Regions from separate parts of the Paenisporosarcina sp. TG-14 genome, predicted to be linked through region 2. Evidence: riboswitches for the same ligand, from Rfam matches in the RefSeq annotation. Region 2 holds a riboswitch; each other region holds the start of a gene.

Region 1 (7,705 bases), on a different contig from region 2:
AAATTCAGTTTCAATAAACCAAACATCATGTAACCTAAAACTAAAGGTGTCACAAATTTCAAGCAAATTTTCCACCAAGCACCTAAACGAATATCAGATACAGCATTTGCATGATCTTCGAATACAGGAAGCTTTTTAAAGAACCAAGCGATTGCAATAACTTCAACTAAACCAATTGCAGCAACACCGAATTGATTGATGAAATAGTCAGCAACATCTAAGAAGTACAAACCACCGTTTGTTGCAAATAAGAATGAAATAACGGCTGCTGTTCCTACTCCAAAAATAACTGCTTTGTTACGAGAAATTCCAAACTTTTCTGAAAATCCCGCTACATAAGTTTCACATATAGATATTAGTGAAGTTATACCAGCTAATGTAAGTGAAAGGAAGAACAAGACGCCAAACAGTCCGTTCATTCCTGGGAACTGGCTAATTATTTGTGGGAACACCACAAAAGCAAGACCCACGCCTGCAGATGCAACGTCAGCTACTGCAACACCTTGTGAAGCAGCCATAAATCCTAGAGCTGAGAATACACCTATACCTGCAAGTAATTCAAAACCTGAGTTAGCAAAACCTGTTATAAATGCATTATTTGTAATATCAGACTTTTTAGGAAGATAACTAGAATACGTAATCATAATAGCGAATGCAATTGATAAACTAAAGAAGATGTGTCCATATGCAGCAACCCATACTGCTGGATTTGTTAATTCAGAGAAGTTAGGTTCAAAAAATGCTGTTAAACCAAGTCCCGCTCCATCCAACGTAACTGCTCGTATTACTACTAATAAGAAAAGAATAACTAATGTTGGTATGAAGATTTTATTAGCGAGTTCAATTCCTTTTTTAATACCTGCAAATAAAATAATTAATACAATAACCCAAACAAGTAGTAAAGGTATTGCTACTCCGGGTACTAATCCACCCGCTTCACCTGGTACATCGCCTAATTTTAAAACTGTACCAAATAAGAATCCAGCAGTATCTTCTCCCCATGCTTGGTTAACAGAATACACTGTGTATTTCATCGCCCAGGCAATAATGACTGCATAGTATGTTGATATTACAAAGGAAACAAATACTGCCCACCAGCCGAGCCATTCTGCTTTTTTCCCGCCCATGCGGAAGAATGATAATGGTGCGGAACCGCGGTACTTATGTCCCAAAGTGAATTCTAAAATAAGAATAGGAATACCGGCTGTTAAAAGCGCGAATAAGTACGGGATAAAGAAAGCGCCTCCACCATTTTCAAAAGCTACGTACGGAAAACGCCAAATGTTTCCGAGTCCTACCGCGGAACCAACTGCAGCCAGAATAAAGCCAGCTCGTGATCCCCATTGAGAACGTTGTTCCATGTTTTTTTCCTCCTTTTTGTTTCGCCCCCAAAAGTACTATTGTAATATTAGGAAGCTTGTTTATATTCAGATTATTTATTAATCTAAAACTAGTATACTATAGTGAATTAACTTGTAAAGATGTTTTTTTATATAATAAACTATTATTAAATAAAAAAAAAGCAAGGGAATAAACCCTCGCTCTGTATATGTTTACCTATTAATTTGTCGATTTTTCGCTCATCTTAATTAAAACATAAAATAGTATTGCAAGAATAGTTATTACAAGTCCCAATGATAACCAAACGGACCCAGTTAATCCTAAAACTAAGTACCCAACTGATGCAACGGCTGCTGAAATTAATGCATACGGTAGTTGAGTCGTGACGTGATCAATATGATTACATCCAGCACCAGTAGAAGATAAAATGGTCGTATCTGAAATCGGTGAACAATGATCACCTAACACGGCCCCTCCTAGCACTGCTGCTAAAGTAGGTAATAACATCGTAGGATCAGCGCTAATCATTATGGTTCCTGCAATCGGTAATAAAATTCCGAAAGACCCCCATGAGGTACCTGTTGCAAATGCCATACCTCCAGCTAATATAAACAGAATAACTGGTAATAAACCTATTGGAAGATTGGCATCGATTACTACTTGAGCTAAATATTCGCCTGTTTTAAGCTTATCTATAATAAACGTTAATGACCAAGCAAAAACTAATATTAACACAGCAGGTAGCATGGATTGAATTCCGCTCCAAATTCCTTTACTAAGATATGAAAGGTTGGCTTTTTCATTTTTTCCGAACTGTAAGAGATAAAGAACAATAGATACAACTGCACCTGCAGTACCACCAATTAACAATGACTTCGGTACATCAGTATTCTCAAAAATTGCCCAAATATCTAGAACACCTGCATTTTGATATCCTGTCCATAGCATTGCTCCGATTGTCGCAATTACAAGTGTAACAATTGGTAGAACTAAGTCTTTTACTTTCCCATGACTATGAACAGGGAAATCTTCTTTTAATTGACCAGGAATATCTTTTTTTGGATCAAACACTTCCCCTGTATCGATTGCTCTACGTTCATGTTTTTTCATTTCCAATAAATCGAAGTCTGTAATCGCTACGAAAAACACCATAGCAAGTGCTGCAATTACATAAAAATTCATTGGTGCCATCATGATAAATGCAGTTAATGGTGAGTATGTTATAACTGATTGAGTAGCCAGTATTGTCCCAATCAATCCAATTAAATATGCTCCCCAGCTTGATACTGGTGAAACTACACAAACCGGTGCAGATGTTGAATCAATAAAGTATGCTAACTTAGTACGTGAGATGCGGTGATGATCCGTTATTGGACGTGCAATTTGTCCAACAGCTAAAGCATTAAAATAATCATCTATAAAGATAACCACACCAAGAAATGCAGTTAATAGCTTAGCTCCTCTTCGCGTTTTGATATGCTTTACTGCCCACTCTGCAAACGCTCGACTTCCACCAGATAAACTAACGAAAGCTGTGATGATGCCTAGTAAAAATAAAAAGAGAATAATAAAGACATTATACGTATTTAGTCCTCCATCCCAAAATGTCACTTGGAATGATTGCCACAAACTTACTAGCGATTTACCTGGTGAGAATGAATGAATTAGTAAAGCTCCTAAAACGATACCTGTACCTAGTGAGATCAGTACACGACGTGTAAGTAAGACCATCACAATTGCAAGTATTGGGGGTAAAATTGATAATATAGTTCCTGACATACCTATGTTCCTCCTCCGCATGGGGGTGGTCACAGAATACGAGTAAGCATACAAAAAGACTGGAATCTTTAACATTCAAAATGAATGTTAAGAAACCAGCCCAGACAAGTTGCGAATAGACAAATTGATGTATCCTACCCACGATCTGTAGCTCACCATTTATATGCATTTCGCCTATAAATGATAGTGTTATTCTTGTTTAGAATAACCCCAATAAAATACTGTTAGACACAATCATTTTACTTCGGCAAAACTCCCTTTTACATACGGTCTTCGTTATCATCCTCGCGTATGTTACTAATAAGTTATGCGGCCTCTACCCATCGATATTAATTTCATTTCCTATTTTAACAATAAACGGACCTTATTGCAATAACTTATTATGGAGCGGATGGAGGTTGATACGGTACTTCTACTTGTGGTGCATTCGCTCCGCTTCCTTTAGTATAAATTTGAGGAACAGGACTAGAAATTATTCCAAGTGCAACTGGAATTTTTTGTTCAATTACCGTCGCTTTTGTTGCGAGTGGGACAATAACTTGTACATTGACTGTGATAACAACACTTACATCTATCATTGCATTGTTAATTCCAAATTCACGAATATCATAAACTACGTTCGACTGTAAATTTCCAATAACATGAAAACGTATTGGAATTTTAGGTCCTAGATTTCCAAGGAGTGGGATATTTGTCGCTTGACCAAGAGGAACTAAAAATACAATGCCTCCGTTATCTTCCATTGCGTCTGGATCATACTCTATATCATCCAAATAAGGTAAATTGGCCAAGTTGCCTTTTTCAGCTTGTTCTAATTGGGTCTGTACCAAGGTTATGATATCAGCTTGAACACGATTAATTATTTCCGTATTAAATTGAGTCGTCACAGTACCTGGGGATTCTGATGGAACTTCAACTATGATATCAGTTGCATTCATTAAATCTGCGGTTCGAGAGTTAATGGCTTTACTAACAACAAGTGATGCGATTTTTTTGGATTGTACCTCTGCATACTGTAAATAGATTGGGGTTAAACGAACATTCACGAGATAAAACATTAAGCCAACAGAAATTACGACAAAAACAAAGAACACAGGGATAATGTTCTTGCCTTTCCAATAGATTGACCTTTTAGAAACTTTACGTAGTCGCACGAAAACCCTCCTACGTCATGTTACGACAAGGAGGGTTCATTTATACCTATATAAGTTGTTGTTTTTGTCCATACACAATTAAAACATCTCTAATGAAGTCAGACATAAAATAAGTCTTTGGTGACTCTTTAAATATGGGGTAAAAGTAACCAAATGTGAACATGTCAATGGTAGCTAAACGAACAATTTCTGTTGGTTCTATCCGTCTATTTTGAACAAATAATATTTGATCAACAACTGTAAATTGGTGTGTAATCATTTTTCCCATCACAACACCACGAAAACCTAAACCTTTAATCTCTAAATTTGGCCAACTTTCATTTAACGACAATAAATATATATCTTTTAACTCTTCACCTGTTAGTTCAATTACACATGGATTAATCGGATGTGGCATCATTTTGTGAATATCAAAATATGAGACTTCCTGTTCTTTTAGATCTGACAAAAATAAACCAGCATTAAATAAGGCACAATCCGTTTGGCAAAACGCAGTTAATGCTTTACCAAAATAAGTTGATAAAGCAGATTCTTTAAACCACTCTTTCTTAAACGTCTCATTATGGATAAATGCAGTTTCCATTAAATTAGCTTTACCAATAATGGCTAATTCTTCTAGAAATTCATCCTCATTTGCACATTCTTTCAGTTCATTTGTATCATATAAATGAGCTTGTTTTTTTACAATCAATTTCGCTTCTAAATCAAAATCCACGGTAACATGTCCAACATAATAGCCATATTTACCAGCTGCAGCTAACAAAGAATTATTAATTAATTTTCCTTCGTGGAAAATATGGTGTGTATGTGCACCGAAGATTACGTCAATATCAGGAAATTTCTCTGCCATTATCTCATCTTCATTTATACCTAAATGGGACATGCAGATAATGATATCTGTTTTTTTCTTTAACTCCATTAATTGATTACTCAAAGCATCAAATGCTTCAGTCACTTGCCATCCCAATTGACTATAAAACAGCGTGTATTCAGCTGTAAGTGCTGTTACACCAATTTTCGTTCCATATATAGTTGTCAATATAGTTGTTGGAATTAACCACTTTGGTAATTTTCCATCTTGCTCAATCAAGTTTCCAACTACTACATCAAATTGAGCATGAAGATATAAGTTTTCTAATTCATTGTGCGAAAGTGTAATTCCTTCATTATTTCCAATAGTTGCCACGTCGTATTGTGCTTTATTTAAAAGGTCAACATTTCCTTTACCTAATGTTCCCTCTGTAAAGATATGTGAACGATCGATATGATCACCAAGATCTAATGTGAAACTTGATTCGCCTTCTTCGAGATGCCATTTTTTTCGTGTTGTTACGAGTTCATGAATTCGTGGCCAATGTTGAAAATGACTATGTAAATCATTGGTATGATAAAAGTGAATGGTTTCAATCATTTGGTCAACTCCTTATCCCATCAGCCCCGCTACAATCGAACGAACACCGAGTAATAATAAGATTATACGCAAAGCAACTACTAATGTTTCCGATTTAATACGTTGATTTAAAGTTGCTCCAATTTTCGCTCCAATAAAGGCTGCTGGTATAACTGGAAGTGTATACAACCATGGCACATTGCCTAAAGAAATATGACTAGCTGAATTTACTAAAGCTGATAAAAAGACCATAAACATCGAAGTACCAACCGCTACATGTGGGGGGAATAAGAATAATAAAATCATAGCTGGTACAATGATGGATCCACCACCAATTCCAAATAAACCAGATGCAAAACCAACACCAAACGTTAAAATAAGAGCAAACCATACTGGATAACCATAAACATAGTTTTTTCCATGAGTATCTGTAAAAGTTTTTTTCTTGCCGTTATTAACAAACCATTTTACTGGTTTTATATATTTTCGAACCAGTAATAAGGTAGATAACATAATTAATAAAATCCCAAAGTATAAATTAAATGATGGCAAGTCTAATCCTTTGTTTACCCATGCCCCTAAAATAGTACCAGGCACACTTCCTACAAAGAAGATGAGAGCACTTCGATAATCTACAGTCCTTGCTTTCATGAACGTTAAAGTAGAGGCTAAGCCTGTAAAAATCATCATAATAACAGATAGCCCTACAACATTCTGAGGAGTAATCCCTGAAATTAATCCACTGGATCCCCCTAAGAAAAGAGTAGCTGGCACTAGGATAATACCTCCACCAAGACCTACTAAGGCACCTACAACGCCAGAAAATAACCCAACTAGTGCCAGTAGTACATATTCCATACCCATTCTCCTTCAAACTTATCTAAATCCATTTGTTCATTATCATATCATATATTTCATCAAACAAAGAAAACCTCGCCTTAAGGCGAGGTTTTAAAGAAATTAGATATTTAGCCGATTGAACCTTCCATTTCGAACTTAATCAAACGGTTCATCTCAACTGCATATTCCATAGGTAATTCTTTTGTAAATGGCTCTATAAAGCCCATTACGATCATTTCTGTTGCTTCTTGTTGCGAAACTCCTCGACTCATCAAGTAAAACAATTGCTCTTCAGACACTTTTGAAACTTTAGCTTCGTGTTCTAAAGATACATTGTCATTCAAAATTTCGTTATAAGGAATAGTATCAGAAGTAGACAAGTTATCCATGATTAACGTATCACATTCAATGTTTGAACGTGCACCAGATGCTTTAGGACCAAAACGAACAACACCGCGGTAAGTTACTTTACCACCTTGCTTCGAAATTGATTTAGAGATAATCGTTGAAGAAGTGTTTGGCGCTAAATGAATCATTTTCGCTCCTGCATCTTGATGTTGACCTTTACCTGCAATGGCAATCGATAATGTCATACCACGTGAACCTTCACCTTTTAAGATGACTGCTGGGTATTTCATTGTCAATTTAGAACCGATGTTTCCATCAATCCATTCCATTGTTGCATTTTCATCACAAACTGCACGCTTTGTCACTAAATTATAGACATTATTTGCCCAGTTTTGAATGGTTGTGTAACGGCAATATGCATCTTTTTTTATAACAATTTCAACAACTGCACTGTGTAGAGAGTTCGTTGTGTATACAGGTGCCGTACAACCTTCAACATAGTGAACATGTGCACCTTCATCAACGATTATAAGCGTACGCTCAAATTGCCCCATATTTTCCGAGTTAATACGGAAGTATGCTTGTAACGGTGTTTCTACTTTAGTATTTGGTGGCACATAGATGAAAGATCCACCTGACCATACTGCTGAGTTCAATGCTGCGAACTTATTATCTGTATTCGGAATAATTGTACCCCAGTATTTTTTGAAAAGTTCTTCATTTTCACGAAGAGCTGCACCAGTGTCTTTAAATATAATTCCCATATCAGTAAGTTCTTGTTTCATGCTATGGTAAACGACTTCAGATTCATATTGAGCAGAAACTCCTGATAAATATTTTTGCTCTGCTTCTG
Region 2 (7,705 bases):
CGTAATCCACAAGACTTGCATATACACAGCTTTACTGAAGAAAGCAGCGAGATATTCCAGCGTAAAGCCGTTGTCCCCCATTATGCTTAACTTCAATAACCCTACTAGTGATATTCCTAGAAGAATTAAAACATATGCTGCAGGAATTATGAGAAGTGTCCACTTTAATCCGGGTATTCTAGGTAACTTTCTACTTATCTGTTTTACTGGAGGAATAGCCACCCTTTCCTGAGGAAGACTCATATCATCACATCCCTTTTTTATCCTTAAACTATTCTAATAACCATTCTTGGAAACGAGTATTTACATCATCAAAGTTTTCAACCCACCACTCTAAGTCAACAATAACTTGAGATTCACGATTTTTCCCGGTCTGACCAAGTTCTCCAACCGTTTCATCATCCAGTAACTCTAACGCATTTAAATTAGCTGGGGAGTAAGGAATTAGTTTTGAAAATTCAGCTTGCTGTTCTTTCGCTACAGCAAAATTAATAAACTCCATTGCTAATTCTTTATTACTTGTACCCTTTGGCACTACCCATGAATCTGCCATTAGAATAGCACTATTATATTCCACATTTATAGGTGCACCTTCTTGTTTAGCGGCCAAAACTCGACCATTCCAAGCTCCTGCAAGACCTACTTCACCACTTGCAAGTAATTGTGGCGGCTGTGCACCAGTATTCCACCAAACAGTTATATCTTCCTTAATTTTATCTAGACTTGCAAGTGCCCGCTCAACATCTAGCGGATACAATTCTTCCGGATTTACACCATCTGCAAGCAATGCCGCTTCAAACGTTCCTGTCGGATACTTCCATAACGAGCGAGCTCCTGGGAATGTTTCTGTATCCCAAAACTCCTGCCAGTTTTTAGGTTGGCTTCCATCTGGAAATGCATCTGTATTATAAGAGATTGCTACCGAGAAAAGTTCTGCTCCAACCCCATGTTCATGAATAAGTTCTTCCATAACACCTGTTTCGTCAATAACATCGTAATCAAGAGGTTCTAAAAGCCCTTCATTTGCACCACGAATTACAAAATCACTATCAACATTTACAACATCCCATTCAACGTTACCACTTTCAACCATTGCCTTAAATTTCCCATAGTCAGTTGGGGATTCAATAATAATTTCGACATTGTTTGCTTTTTCAAAAGGTTCAAAAACTGCCTTTGCATGGGCCTCTGTTATCGCGCCTCCCCAGTCAACAATAACTAGTTGATCGCTTCCTTCTGTTTTTGTCGGTGTATTACTACCTGAGTCTCCAGATCCTCCACTAGAAGAATTAGAGCTACACCCTGATATTACTAGAGTAAAAATTGAAAGGATGATAAATAACATCTTTTTCATTGCGTTTCCCCCTATCTTCTTCTATATAGACTTCAATTTCTGAAGTAACTATCATACTCAGACTTTATGGAATACTAGTTGTCATTACCACTTTTCTAATGGGTTCTTCTTTTACAGTTGCTTGTTCTTCTGTAATGTCTTGGTCATCACGTAAAACAATCGTTGCGTTGGTGGAATCCCAACCTATGTAAATCTCATTCTCGTTTTTAATTTCCCTAGCTAGGTAGGATGGGATTTTTATAAAGATATCCTTGTTAAATGGCGATGTGGTAGTAATATTCAACGCCTCACCTACATAAATGGATTCCTTTACTTTTACATTAAATTCAGTGTCAAATGTTCCTTTTTCTTTAGAAATCCTTATTTCCTCAGGTCTAATTGCAAGTAAAACATTCTGTTGGCTAACAAAATCTTTAGGATTTTCAAGGGCTACAGCGGAAACCATACCGTTTACAAGCCTAATATATGCCTTTCTATCAGTTATACTCTCGATCGTTCCATCAAAAAGATTAATCTCCCCAATAAACTCAGCTACAAATTGATTAGCCGGTCTACGATACAAACCTTCTGGAGTATCAACCTGCATTACCTTTCCTTCTTTCATTACACAAATTCTGTCTGACATCGTAAGTGCCTCTTCTTGATCATGTGTGACACTAATCGTAGTAATTCCAACGGCTCGTTGAATTCTCTTAATCTCAATTTGCATTGTTTGACGAAGCTTTTTATCAAGTGCACCCAAGGGCTCGTCCAAAAGGAGCAAAGGTGGATTAAATACAATTGCTCTAGCTAGAGCTACTCGTTGTTGCTGTCCCCCAGATAATTGTTTAGGATACCGATTTAAAAAGGAGGTTAGTTCCACGAGTTCTAAAATTTCATTTACTTTTTGTTTTATTTCAGTTTTTGATAATTTTCGAAGTTTAAGAGGGTAAGCAACATTTTCAAAAACTGTCATATGGGGAAACAATGCATAGTTTTGAAATAACATTCCTATATTGCGTAAATAAGGTTCTTCCGTTGAGATATCAATATCATTTAATTTGATAGACCCTTCGCTCAATGGTTCAAATCCAGCAATTAATTTTAAAAGCGATGTTTTACCAGATCCGCTTGGGCCCAAGATAGTTAAGAATTCCCCTTTTTCAACAACAAGATTTACATTGTTTACAGCTTTAAAATTATTTTTATAATATTTTGTCACGTCATTAATTACCATACTCGCACCAAATGCCATAGAATCTCCCCCGATACATAGTTGTCGAAAAAAAGTCTTATCAATCACTATATCCTCATAAGTAGAATATCTTATTATTTGATAATAGTTTAAATATTATGAAAAATTATATCTTTCATAATATTGTAATTCTTTTCTAAACTATTAGCATTTTACATAATGTAAAATTTAAGAGCTAAAAAATTCCTTCTTTGTCCAACTCTAAGTTATTCTTATTTTTATTTGCTAGAACTTCAATAAACTCTCTTGTATAATCAGATAAAATCGGCGGTCTTCTACTAGAGATGAGGTGGCCATCCACAACAACAGTTTCATCCAACCATGTTGCCCCTGCATTTTCTATATCATCCTTAATCCCAGGTGTACTTATTACGGTTTTTCCTTGTAAAATTTTTGCGGATTAATACCCAACCAGCATGACAAATTTGGCCTATGGCTTTTCTTGTTCATTTATTGTTAAGCTGATCTTCAGCTAATGGAAATTTAGATGTATCTCTCTTATGGATGTCTATCGCCCATTGAAAATGTTCAATCGCAACCATTGTCTATTGTCATATTCTAAATACGCATAACGATAATGGGCTTCCGGATTATCGCGGTCAATCTGAAGAATATTTTTGTATACATAAGTCGCTGCGTTAGAATCCCGATACTCTCCAGTCTTTGCGTATAAAGCATTTTCCATCAGTTCTTCTATAAAGCCAACCTTTTCTTCGTCACTCACCATGTTCAATTTGACTTTCAATCTCATCAATTCATTTCTCAACTGCTTTTCCTTTTGATCAGAGGAAAACTGTTAGGTGTTTCTTTCAGTTCTTTTAACTTTAGCTCCAATTCATTCACTCTTTCCAAACTAGACTGGGCAGGTTTTTTTCGATTAATCATTATCTCACCTCGAGATTTTTATTAATATGTAAGGATTAGCATCTGCTTTCACTATATGAATAGCCCATTTCAGTTAGTAACATTGGAAAAATTTTTTTGGAGTTGGACTAATGATTATAGTTAAAGATATTAAATGGTGGCCGAAATTGCATCCTTGGCCTCTTCTCTCCGTGGAATAAGTGTCACATCTTTAGTCAACCAATTAGGAAAGCATCTGCCGTCTCTACCGATATTATTTCTTTAATTTATCAGAATATCTAAAAGTATGGTTGGACTTGAAGCCAGCTGAGAAAGAAACTCCTACTACGAAATAAATTCAGGAATAGTGCTAAGATTTTGCAACTCCCCTCTTCATCAATCGTTGAAAAACTTACATTATTAAAGTTTATAAGTGTGTTTAAATTGAAAAAGGCGACATTTCGTATTGCTTACTATGATTCCTTCAGCAAGGTCATAATTCGTTTGAGGTTTACTGCGACATTAACAAGTGATTGAAGTGGAAGGCGGCGACTCCGGCGGGAAAAGCGAGACAGACGAGACCCCACAGGTAGCGCTAGCGGACGAGGAGGCTTGGCGCTCGCTCCGCGGAAAGCGTCCGCCTGAAACGGAAATCACCTTTACTAGTCCATAACTAAGAAATTATAAATCAACTTTTTCAGTGCCCTTCATCAATCCTACTGATGAAGGTGGTTTTCTGCCGTCTCTTCTATATTATTTCCCTAATTTATCTAATACTAATTATATTCCCTTGCATCTACAAAGCTTTATTGGTAAAGTAGATTTAATTAAATACTTTCTTACTTCAAAATATTTGAAGTGAGGATAGAGGCGCAAACATCAATAGTAAACAATTTGAGGATAATGAGATCCTATAATGGTTGTTGAAAGGGATATTTGCCGAAGTAGAGAGAATCTCATGTTCTCAAAACTGGTTCTGTTATTGAATAAATACGGAACTGTCATATAGGCAAACTATATGGAGGGCTATCCACGCATAGGGACGACTTGGACTAATAAAGTTACGTTTCTATTGCAACAGCGGACCCTCGTTGTTGCTTTTTTGCGTTTACAAGAATACGGCCTTCACTACCTCTATATTTTATAAACTATATAAAAGGGGAGAAAAGTAATGATATTTGGCCAAGTTTTAACAGCAATGGTGACACCATTTAATCAGCAAGGTGAGATTGATTTTATCGCTACAAAGGCTTTAATTAACCATTTGATAGCTAATGGTACGGATGGTTTAGTTGTAGCAGGAACAACAGGTGAATCTCCTACACTAGACACACAAGAGAAAATTAAGTTAATTAAATTTGTTGTAGAGGTTGTTAATGGAAGAGTCCCTGTTATAGCGGGAACTGGATCAAACGATACGAGAGCATCGATCAACTTAACGAAGCGAGTAGAAGAAACAGGAGTCGACGGAATTATGCTCGTCACTCCATACTATAACAAGCCCTCTCAAGAAGGATTATATCAACATTTTAAAACCATCGCCCAGGCAACATCATTGCCGGTAATGCTATACAATATTCCTGGACGAAGTGTAGTAAACATGACCGTAGAAACGATTGTAAGACTTTCGGCAATCGACAATATTGTATCGATTAAAGAAGCAAGTGGTGACTTAAATCATATGACTCAAATCATTAGCCAAACACCTAGTAACTTCAGCTTGTATAGTGGTGACGATGGGCTAACATTACCTGTTTTAGCCATCGGTGGTGCTGGAGTTATTTCGGTTTCTTCACACATCATTGGGAATGAAATGCAAGATATGATTAAAAACTTTAAAACTGGGAATTTAGATGTTGCAGCATCTATCCATAGTACCCTCCTTCCTATTATGGAGGCATTATTCGCTGCACCAAACCCAGCACCAGTTAAAGCTGCCCTAAATATGAGAGGCATTGATGTTGGTGGAGTTCGCCTACCCATAATTCCTTTAAACAAAGAAGAAGCAAAGACACTACAAAGAGCAATTCAACCTATTCAATTAGAGTTACTTGTTAAATAGGTGAAATATGAAAGAGCAGCCGAAATTGTATCTTCGGCTGCTCTTTTTATATTCACTTTATTAAATAATTTCGTCTTCATTTACCACTGTATCCATATAATTTTTTCCCCAAGAATACATCGACTCCAGTATCGGCATTAAAGTCACTCCATTTTCTGTAAGCGAATATTCTACTTTTGGAGGAACCACAGCATAAACTTCCCGATGAACAATCTGATCAGCCTCTAGTTCTCTTAACTGATTCGTCATCATTTTAGGCGTTATATTTGGAAGGAGTGCTTTTAATTCACTAAACCTCTTCGTTCCCTCTTTACCCAAATACCAAATGATGATCATTTTCCATTTACCACCAATTATTGACAACGTTAATTCTTTTTCACAATTCAAATCATCTATATTTCGTTTCATCTACATCACCATGTCCTTCCATAGTATCTTTTTAGATACTATATCACAAATAAGTGCGTACTTCCTTATATTAATTACATGGTTTACACTAATCCTTGTAGACAAAACAGAAGGAGTGAATCTTATTATGAACCGTTTTACAATTCCAAGAGAAGTCTTTTATGGTGATGGGGCTCTCGATAGATTAAAAACACTCGAAGGTAAGAAAGCTGCACTTGTAATCGGAGGAGGATCCGTAAAGAAAAACGGAAACCTTGAAAAAATAGAAGGACTCCTACTCGAAGCAGGCGTTGAAACGAAAGTTATTGAAGGGTTTAATATAGAACCAACTGTACAAATGGTCCAAGATGGCGCAAAAGTTTTAAATGATTTTGAGCCAGACTGGGTTATCGGCATTGGTGGGGGTTCCGTGATGGATGCGGCAAAAGCTATGTGGTTATTCCATGAACATCCGGAATTAACATTTGAAGAGGCGGCAATACCTTTCACATTGCCTAAACTTCGCACAAAAGCCAAGTTTATTGGTATTCCAACAACAAGTGGTAGTGGTGCGGAAGTATCAAATTTATCCGTAATCACTGATGAAAAGACCAAAATAAAGTATCCAATAGCTGATTTTGAATTGACTCCTGATATTGCAATCATTGATCCAGTGATGGTAGAAAGTATGCCTGATAACATCACAGCGGATACAGGAATGGATGCATTTACGCATAGTATTGAAGCATATGTGGCTAAACCGCGTACTGTTTTCACTGATTCTTTAGCTATCGGAGCTGCTGAAATCGTTAAAGATAATCTTCTTGCTTCATATAATGGTGATCAAGAGGCTCGTAAAGAAATGCATAACGCACAAGCAATGGCTGGTATGGCTTTTGCCAATGCGGTACTAGGGAATGTACACAGCTTGGCTCACAAAAGTGGTCCTACTTTTGGTATTTCACACGGTCGTGCCAACGCGATTTATTTACCTTATGTCATTCAATTTAACCGTACAGTTGTAACAGAACGCTTTGCTAAGATTGCTACTAGACTTGGTTTAGAAGGCAAGACAAACGATGAACTTGTTGATTCTTTAGTTGCCTATATTCATCAGCTTAATGCTGATATGGGGATTCCAAAAACACTACAAGCATTCGGTGTGTCTGAAGAATTATTTAAAGAGCATGTAGATGTGATGGCTGCTAACGCCATGACGGATCCTTGTACTGGTACAAATCCTCGTGAAACTACAGAAGCGGAAATGAAAAATCTATTTGTAGCCGCTTATTATGGTGAGGATGTTACTTTTTAAGTTGTAGTATTAAGAATTAGATAGATTTTATTAATTAAGCCATCATGTAGTGGATTGAATGATCATCCACTACATGATGGCTTTTTATATATATATCATTGATTTTTGTTTCCATATCGTACAAATAATCCAAGATGGCGCAAAAGTTTTAAATGATTTTTGAGCCATACTGGGAAATCGGTATTGGTGGGGATTCCGTGATGGATGAGGCAAAAGCTATGTGGTTATTCCAGGAGCATCCGGAATTAACATTTGAATACTCTATGCGAATAAAATTAAAGATTGTGAGATAACTCATAAATTAAATCTTATATGCTATTCTTACACAGTATAAGTGTTATTAAAAACCTATCTATAGGGGTGTAAAGAATGAAAAGATTTTATTATCTAGACTACTTACGAATTTATGCGACTATTGCTGTAATCACTATTCATGTATCAGCTACTGCGGTCAGAGCTAATCCTTTTGAAACAGGCTTGTCAGGTTGGCTTAGCGGTAACTTTTTTGAA
Region 3 (7,705 bases), on a different contig from region 2:
ACCATGTGGTCGCTTCCGAAGAAGTTTTTGAACATTTGAACCGAAGTATCACGGTTTATAGCTGCGATAGAGGTTGTCAAAGGAATTCCTTTTGGACATGCAACTACACAGTTTTGAGAGTTACCGCAGTTAGCGATACCACCTTTACCCATTAGGGCATTAAGACGTTCGTCTTTGTTCATTGCGCCTGTTGGATGCGCGTTGAATAGGCGAACTTGTGATAAAACAGCTGGTCCCATAAAGTCTGAGTTGTCGTTTACGTTTGGACAAGCTTCCAAACATACTCCACAAGTCATACATTTTGATAATTCATATGCCCATTGACGTTTGCGTTCAGGCATACGTGGACCTTCTCCAAGATCATACGTACCATCAATTGGAACCCAAGCTTTCACTTTTTTCAATGAATCAAACATACGTGTACGGTCTACGATAAGATCGCGTACGACAGGGAATGTTTTCATTGGTTCCAAGCGAACTGGTTGTTCCAATTTGTCAATAAGTGCTGTACATGATTGACGAGGTCTCCCGTTAATCACCATTGAACAAGCACCACAGACTTCTTCTAAACAGTTCATATCCCAATTTACTGGTGTTGTCTGTTTACCATCTGAGTTGACTGGATTACGTCGTATTTCCATTAAAGCTGAAATGACATTCATATTTGGACGATAATTTAACTCGAATTTTTCCCAATATGGTGTAGATTCTGTTGTATCTTGGCGAAGGATCTCGAGAACGACTGTTTTAGTAGCTGTTGCTGCACTCATGTATAATTAATCCCCTTTCTTCGCTGAGTAATCACGTTTACGCGGCGCAATAAGAGTAACATCGATTTCTTCATAATGGAAGATTGGTGCACCAGTTGCTGGATCAAACTTAGCCATCGTAGTTTTCATGAATTCATCGTCGTTACGGTCTGGGAAGTCTGGTTTGTAGTGAGCGCCACGGCTCTCATTACGGTTAAGTGCACCCAATGTAATTACGCGAGCCAAGTATAGCATATTTTTCAACTGACGCGTAAATGTTGCGCCTTGATTTGACCATTTTTGAGTGTCGTTAATATTAATATTGTTATAACGTTCAAGAAGTTCTTGAATTTTATCATCAGTTGCTTGTAAACGATCATTGTAACGTACAACTGTTACATTGTCTGTCATCCATTCGCCAAGCTCTTTATGCAAGACATATGCATTTTCAGTGCCATCTAATGCCATTGTATCATCCCACTTCTGTTGCTCAGCAGCGATGTGTGCATCGAAAATTGTAGAAGGCATATCTTCTGAATGCTTGTCTAATGCGCTCATATAATCTACAGCGTTAGGACCTGAAACCATTCCAGCGTAAATTGCAGAAAGTAATGAGTTTGCTCCTAGACGGTTTGCACCATGTTGAGAGTAATCACATTCACCTGCAGCAAATATACCAGGAATGTTCGTCATTTGATCAAAGTCTACCCATAATCCACCCATAGAGTAATGGACTGCAGGGAAAATTTTCATCGGTACTTTACGGGGATCGTCACCCATGAATTTCTCATAAATTTCGATGATTCCACCAAGTTTAATATCCAATTCTTTCGGATCTTTATGAGAAAGATCTAAGTACACCATGTTTTCGCCGTTAATCCCTAATTTTTGATTAACACATACATCAAAAATTTCACGAGTAGCGATATCACGTGGCACTAAGTTTCCGTAAGCTGGATATTTTTCTTCAAGGAAATACCAAGGTTTTCCGTCTTTATACGTCCAAACACGTCCACCTTCACCACGAGCCGATTCAGACATTAAACGAAGCTTGTCATCCCCAGGAATCGCTGTAGGATGAATTTGAATGAATTCACCATTCGCGTAATGTCCGCCTTGTTGATAAATAATTGATGCAGCAGAACCTGTGTTGATAATAGAGTTTGTAGATTTCCCGAAAATAATCCCTGGTCCACCAGTTGCCATAATAATAGCATCACCACGGAATGCACGGATTTCCATTGTTGTTAAGCTTTGTGCCATTACACCACGACAAACTCCGTCGTCATCAAGAATAGCCCCAAGGAATTCCCAACCTTCATACTTCGTCACAAGTCCGTCAACTTCAAACTTACGTACTTGCTCGTCTAGTGCATACAATAATTGTTGGCCAGTTGTTGCACCAGCAAATGCTGTACGATGGTACATCGTTCCACCGAAACGACGGAAGTCAAGTAAGCCTTCAGGTGTACGGTTAAACATAACACCCATACGGTCTAATAAATGAATAATGCTAGGTGCTGCTTCAGTCATTGCTTGTACAGGTGGTTGGTTTGCTAAGAAATCTCCACCATATACTGTATCGTCAAAGTGTTTGGCTGTTGAATCGCCTTCACCCTTTGTATTTACAGCTCCGTTAATCCCGCCTTGCGCACAAACTGAGTGTGAGCGTTTTACAGGAACAATTGAAAATAATTCAACAGGTGTACCTTTTTCTGCCGCTTTAATTGTAGCCATTAATCCAGCTAAACCTCCGCCGACAACGATCAATTTACTTTTTGCCATGATTTTCCTCACTCCTCTTTTTAATAGTAGTCAAACGCTTTCAATTAATAAACTTTTTACACGAATGCAAGAAGTGCTTGAATGCCGACTACAGATAATGCTAAGAAGATCCCTATCGTCACATAAGTAGAAATATGTTGTGACCTAGGAGATTGAGTGATACCCCAACTTACTAGGAATGACCAAATACCATTTGCAAAGTGGAATGTTGCAGCTACAACACCTGCCACATAGAAAGCAAACATAAATGGATTCGCTAAAATATCAGCCATCATGTTAAAATTAACTTCTTTTGCACCAATTGCTGCTTGGAATCTTGTTTCAAAAATATGCCATGCGATAAACACGACAAGGAAGACTCCACTAAATCGTTGTAAAACAAACAACCAGTTACGGAAAGTACCAAAACGTTTTGGATTATTCTTTGCGGTGAATCCTATGTAGAGACCATAGAATGCATGGAACATTAATGGCAAGAAAATCACAAACCACTCTAAAAACAAGCGGAACGGAAGATTCTCCATGAAGTGTGCCGCAGTTTCAAATGACGCTGCGCCTCGTGTTGCGAAATAGTTTATTACTAAATGTTGCGTCAAGAACAAACCAATCGGAATGATCCCAAGTAGAGAATGCAAACGGCGTAAATAAAAATCACTATCTTTCGACAAATCTATTACCCCCTCGGTACTTAAAATAGTCAGACAAATTCAAGCCTTCGTATGCTACGAAAGCAATATTGACTGCATATCTCATCATGGTACAATATTATGACATGTTTATTGTACTCCCATCGATAGGGAGCGTCAAGGCAAGGGAGCGCACTAGAAACAACAAGTAAACGCAGATATATTCTCGATTTTGCATAGTTTTTCTACCTTGCCTATGTTAAATTCTTATATTCAAAAAATTTTGACGCGAATTTATTTAGAAAGTGAGATTTAAATGACAATGACAGACACAAAAACAGTACCCACTTTTGGTTATGAATTAATTCGGGATCATGTGCTTTCTACAATTCTAGGCAAGCACGAAAGCGATATTTTATACTGGTCAGGAAAAGAATTAGCTCGTAAGTTTCAGATGTTTTCAATGGAAGAAACGACTTCTTTTTTTCAAGAAGCTGGGTGGGGTGAGTTAACACTTGAACGCCTTACAAAAAATGAAGCCTTTTACAAATTAACAGGAGAACCTGATTTACTCCAAATCGAAAAACGTTGCTTTCGCATAGAGGCAGGTTTTTTAGCACAACAACAACAAAAACTAGGTGGCTTTTTGACCGAATGCTTTGAAGAAAAGGACCTGAAGAAGAACGTCATTCAATTCCACGTGAAATGGGATCTAAAAGAGAAAATTTAAACAGCATAGAATAGCACACCATGGTAGGCTACTTAGTTAGACACAGAAATTTATAATAGTTGTTCAGTTTACAAATTTAAAGCAGTTTTATCTATAAAAAAGCTGGCAGCCACTTCCATATGGAGTGACTGCCAGCTTTTTTTAATCCCATTTAAACTTATCGTCTATTTGAGATTGGTATTGTTTAAATGCACTACTATTTGTCTTAATTCCTTTTTTAGATAAAAGTTGATTCATTTTTGTGAGTTTTTGATTGTACTGTTGCTCTAGCTCAGTCTTTTCTTGTCGCGTAGCTTTTTTCATTTGATGTTGCAAATCACTTATTTCTTCTTTAATAAACTGCGCTTCTGCATCATGACCTGAGTTTTTTAATATGCGCATAACCATACGAATATTTTCTGGATAATGAGCAAATTCATCTGGTGGCAAAGGTTTCCCTGCTCCCGGCAAATGATCAAACTGTCCATCACGCTGTGCTTTTTTGATTAAATCCTCCACGATATGCCAGTTCATTAACTTTCACTGCCTCTCATGTTAATCAGAATATCATCATCATAGCATGACAAACTCTTACACTCGAACTACAGCTAATCCAAATTCATCGTGCAAAGCATTTGTTGCTTTTAACATGTCAATTTCAGGGATAACTACCGAAACTTTAATTTCTGAGGTGCTCACCATCTTAACAGCGATTTCTTCTTTACGAAGTCGATCGAACATTTGAGCAGCCACACCAGGATTTGAAACCATTCCAGAACCAACAATTGATACTTTAGCTAAGCCCTCTTCAAAATTCGCTAATTGGTAACCTAAATCATCCTTATTGCTTTTTAATATGTGAATTGTTTCGGCAAAATCTTCTTTTTTAATTGAAAATGACACACTTGGTTGTATCCCTTCCATAATACTTTGAACAATAATATCAACGTTTATATGATATCTTGCAAGCATAGTAAAAATTTTAGCGAGAGAGCCATTAAATGGCACTTCATATGCAATCGTAATACGAACAATTTCTGGTTCAAATGCGACACCGCGCACAATTAGATTTTTCTCCATTGTTGGTTCCTCCAATAATATGGTGCCTGTTTCTTCGCTTAAACTTGAACGAACACTGAGTGGCAGACAAAAGTTTTTGGCGAATTCTACAGCACGAGGATGTAATACACCCGCTCCTAAATTTGCTAGTTCTAACATCTCATCATATGACAGTTCTTGTAATTTCCTGGCACCTTCTATAAAACGAGGATCTGACGTATAAATGCCATCGACATCGGTATAAATATCGCATCGGTCCGCTAGAATTGATGCAGCTATAGCAACTGCCGTTGTATCTGAGCCTCCACGACCGAGTGTCGTGATTTCACCAAACGCATCCAACCCTTGAAATCCAGCAATAACTATCACTTTACCAGCACTCAAAGCTTGTTCTATCCGAATGGTATCGATGTGTTCAATCCGAGCATTACGATGAACGGATTCAGTTCCAATGCCCGCTTGCCAGCCGGTAAATGATACCGCATCTTGCCCCATATGTTGAAGACTCATTGTTAATAAAGCACTTGTCACTTGTTCCCCCGTTGATAACAACATATCCATTTCGCGTTTTGAGGGCTCTGCGGATAAATCCTCTGCTAAACGCAGCAATTCATCTGTTGTTTTCCCCATAGCTGAGACAACCACTACAATTTCATGACCTTTTGCAGTCTCTCCGATAACACGTTTTGCGACGTTACGAATACGTTCAGTGTTACCAACAGACGTCCCACCAAATTTCATGACAATACGACTCAATGTTAACTCTCCCTTTATTTCCAAAGAAGCTAAATTAGAAAAACAAGATTGCATCCAAAATAGTGCAAGATGATGTCTTTTCCTATACTGATACGCAAAAATAAAAGTTTATCAATATAAAAAAACAGCTTATCCACGAAAATTCGTGAAAAGCTGTCTCCATGCATGGCCGTTCGAAAGAAGCGTCCATGTGAGATAGCCCTCCAGAATCATTTAGATTCTGACAATCCTGCATTTTTTCAATGCAAAACCAGCGCGACATAAGATACAGTTTATGTCGAACTTCGGCGAATTCCCCTTTCACCTGCAGTCGTCGGATCTGTTCATCCTCTAGCAGGTTACTGATGATTTTCGCACCTCTATCACCACTTATTAAGTGATTCAATTTCAGTGTGTCAACAATAGCACATGGTTACTCTTTTGACAATGTTTCATTATGAAAATATGTTGACATTGATTCAGCAATTTTCAAAGGCAATCCTGATTCATTCAATTCAGTGACTGTTGCTTCTTTGATACGTTTTACTGATCCAAAATGTTTTAATAACATTTTTTTACGTTTTGGTCCAATACCTTCAAAGCCATCTAAAGCAGATGCGACGGTATGTTTTCCTCTTTGTTGTCGATGGAATGTAATGGCAAATCGATGCACTTCATCTTGAATACGTTGAAGTAAATAAAATCCTTCACTCGTCCGTTTTAACGGAATAATTTGAGGAGGATCCCCATATAACAATGAAGAAGTTTGGTGCTTCTCATCTTTTGCGAGTCCTGCAATCGGTATAGATAAACCAAGTTCATCTTCAATAATTTCCCGGGCAATTTCCATTTGTCCTTTCCCACCATCAATAACGATTAAATCAGGTAAAGGTAATTGGTCATTTAATACACGCGTGTATCGTCTACGTATAACTTCTCGCATCGCCCCGTAGTCATCATGACGTGCCGCTGTTTTCGTTTTATATTTACGATAGTCTTTTTTATTAGGTCTTCCATCTATAAACGATACCATCCCTGAGACCGCGTCAGCCCCGTAAATATGTGAGTTATCGAAAGCTTCAATTCTTAGAGGTGGCGAGATATTCATAGCTTTCCCGAGATCGTCAACAGCACCTATCGTTCGCTGTTCTTGCCGATCAATTAGTTGAAATTTTTCACGTACTGCAATTTCAGCATTCTTTGTCGCTAAATCAATCATTTGTTTTTTCTGCCCGCGACTTGGCGAAACCACTTTTACTTCGAGTAGTTGATTGGCTAAGTCCAAATCAACTGAAATAGGCAACAGCACTTCTTTTGGTTTTATATGATGAGGCTGATCATAAAATTGTCCCAAGAAAGTTAAAAATTCATCATCAGGATCTTGGTATAAAGGGAATATAGATACATCGCGTTCAATTAATTTGCCTTGTCGTACAAAGAAAACTTGTACACACATCCAGCCCTTATCAATTGCATAGCCAAAAATATCACGATCCGTAAAATCATTCGTCATCATTTTTTGCTTTTCCATGACTGTTTCAATATGCGTGATTTGATCGCGGTATTCTTTTGCTCGTTCAAACTCCAAATTTTCAGCAGCCACTAACATTTTCCCTGTTAATTCTTGTTTGACTTGTTTGTATCCTCCATTTAAGAATCGTGTTATTTCATCAATAATCTCACGATAGGCATCTTGCTCAATTGGTTTTACGCAAGGCGCTAAGCATTGACCTAAATGATAATACAAACAAACTCTGTCCGGTAATGTTGTGCATTTGCGTAATGGATATAATCGATCCAACAATTTTTTTGTTTCACTAGCTGCATATGCATTTGGGTAAGGACCAAAATATTTTCCTTTGTCCTTTTTAACTTGCCGGGTTGTAATTAATTTCGGGTGTTTTTCACCTGTTATTTTAATATAGGGATATGTTTTATCATCTTTTAGCATAATGTTATATTTAGGATCGTGTTTTTTAATTAAGGTCAGTTCTAAAATCAATGCTTCGATGTTTGAAGATGTAACGATGTATTCAAAGTCC

What was found. Region 2 has a riboswitch for lysine ahead of dapA (4-hydroxy-tetrahydrodipicolinate synthase). Riboswitches for the same ligand answer to the same signal wherever they lie in the genome.
Region 1: another riboswitch for lysine. It lies ahead of C406_RS0103080 (Na+/H+ antiporter NhaC family protein); the one in region 2 lies ahead of dapA (4-hydroxy-tetrahydrodipicolinate synthase).
Region 3: another riboswitch for lysine. It lies ahead of C406_RS0106830 (aspartate kinase); the one in region 2 lies ahead of dapA (4-hydroxy-tetrahydrodipicolinate synthase).

The regions. Positions count from the first base shown of each region.
Region 1 is NZ_AMGD01000007.1:361-8,065, forward strand. Features, by position in the region: gene C406_RS0103075 (sodium-dependent transporter) at 1-1,361, opposite strand, end outside; gene C406_RS0103080 (Na+/H+ antiporter NhaC family protein) at 1,561-3,120, opposite strand; lysine riboswitch at 3,261-3,447, opposite strand; gene yunB (sporulation protein YunB) at 3,501-4,274, opposite strand; gene C406_RS0103090 (bifunctional metallophosphatase/5'-nucleotidase) at 4,321-5,685, opposite strand; gene C406_RS0103095 (sulfite exporter TauE/SafE family protein) at 5,698-6,522, opposite strand; gene sufB (Fe-S cluster assembly protein SufB) at 6,633-7,705, opposite strand, start outside.
Region 2 is NZ_AMGD01000028.1:55,318-63,022, forward strand. Features, by position in the region: gene C406_RS0110010 (ABC transporter permease) at 1-243, opposite strand, end outside; gene C406_RS0110015 (ABC transporter substrate-binding protein) at 272-1,354, opposite strand; gene C406_RS0110020 (ABC transporter ATP-binding protein) at 1,419-2,636, opposite strand; partial or broken gene C406_RS19495 (DJ-1/PfpI family protein) at 2,764-3,031, opposite strand; gene C406_RS0110030 (hypothetical protein) at 3,097-3,339, opposite strand; lysine riboswitch at 4,289-4,468, shown strand; gene dapA (4-hydroxy-tetrahydrodipicolinate synthase) at 4,603-5,493, shown strand; gene C406_RS0110045 (winged helix-turn-helix transcriptional regulator) at 5,554-5,901, opposite strand; gene C406_RS0110050 (iron-containing alcohol dehydrogenase) at 6,029-7,195, shown strand; gene C406_RS0110060 (acyltransferase) at 7,565-7,705, shown strand, end outside.
Region 3 is NZ_AMGD01000020.1:16,466-24,170, forward strand. Features, by position in the region: gene sdhB (succinate dehydrogenase iron-sulfur subunit) at 1-770, opposite strand, end outside; gene sdhA (succinate dehydrogenase flavoprotein subunit) at 777-2,534, opposite strand; gene C406_RS0106815 (succinate dehydrogenase cytochrome b558 subunit) at 2,591-3,202, opposite strand; gene C406_RS0106820 (YslB family protein) at 3,477-3,890, shown strand; gene C406_RS0106825 (J-domain-containing protein) at 4,032-4,403, opposite strand; gene C406_RS0106830 (aspartate kinase) at 4,461-5,684, opposite strand; lysine riboswitch at 5,873-6,054, opposite strand; gene uvrC (excinuclease ABC subunit UvrC) at 6,097-7,705, opposite strand, start outside.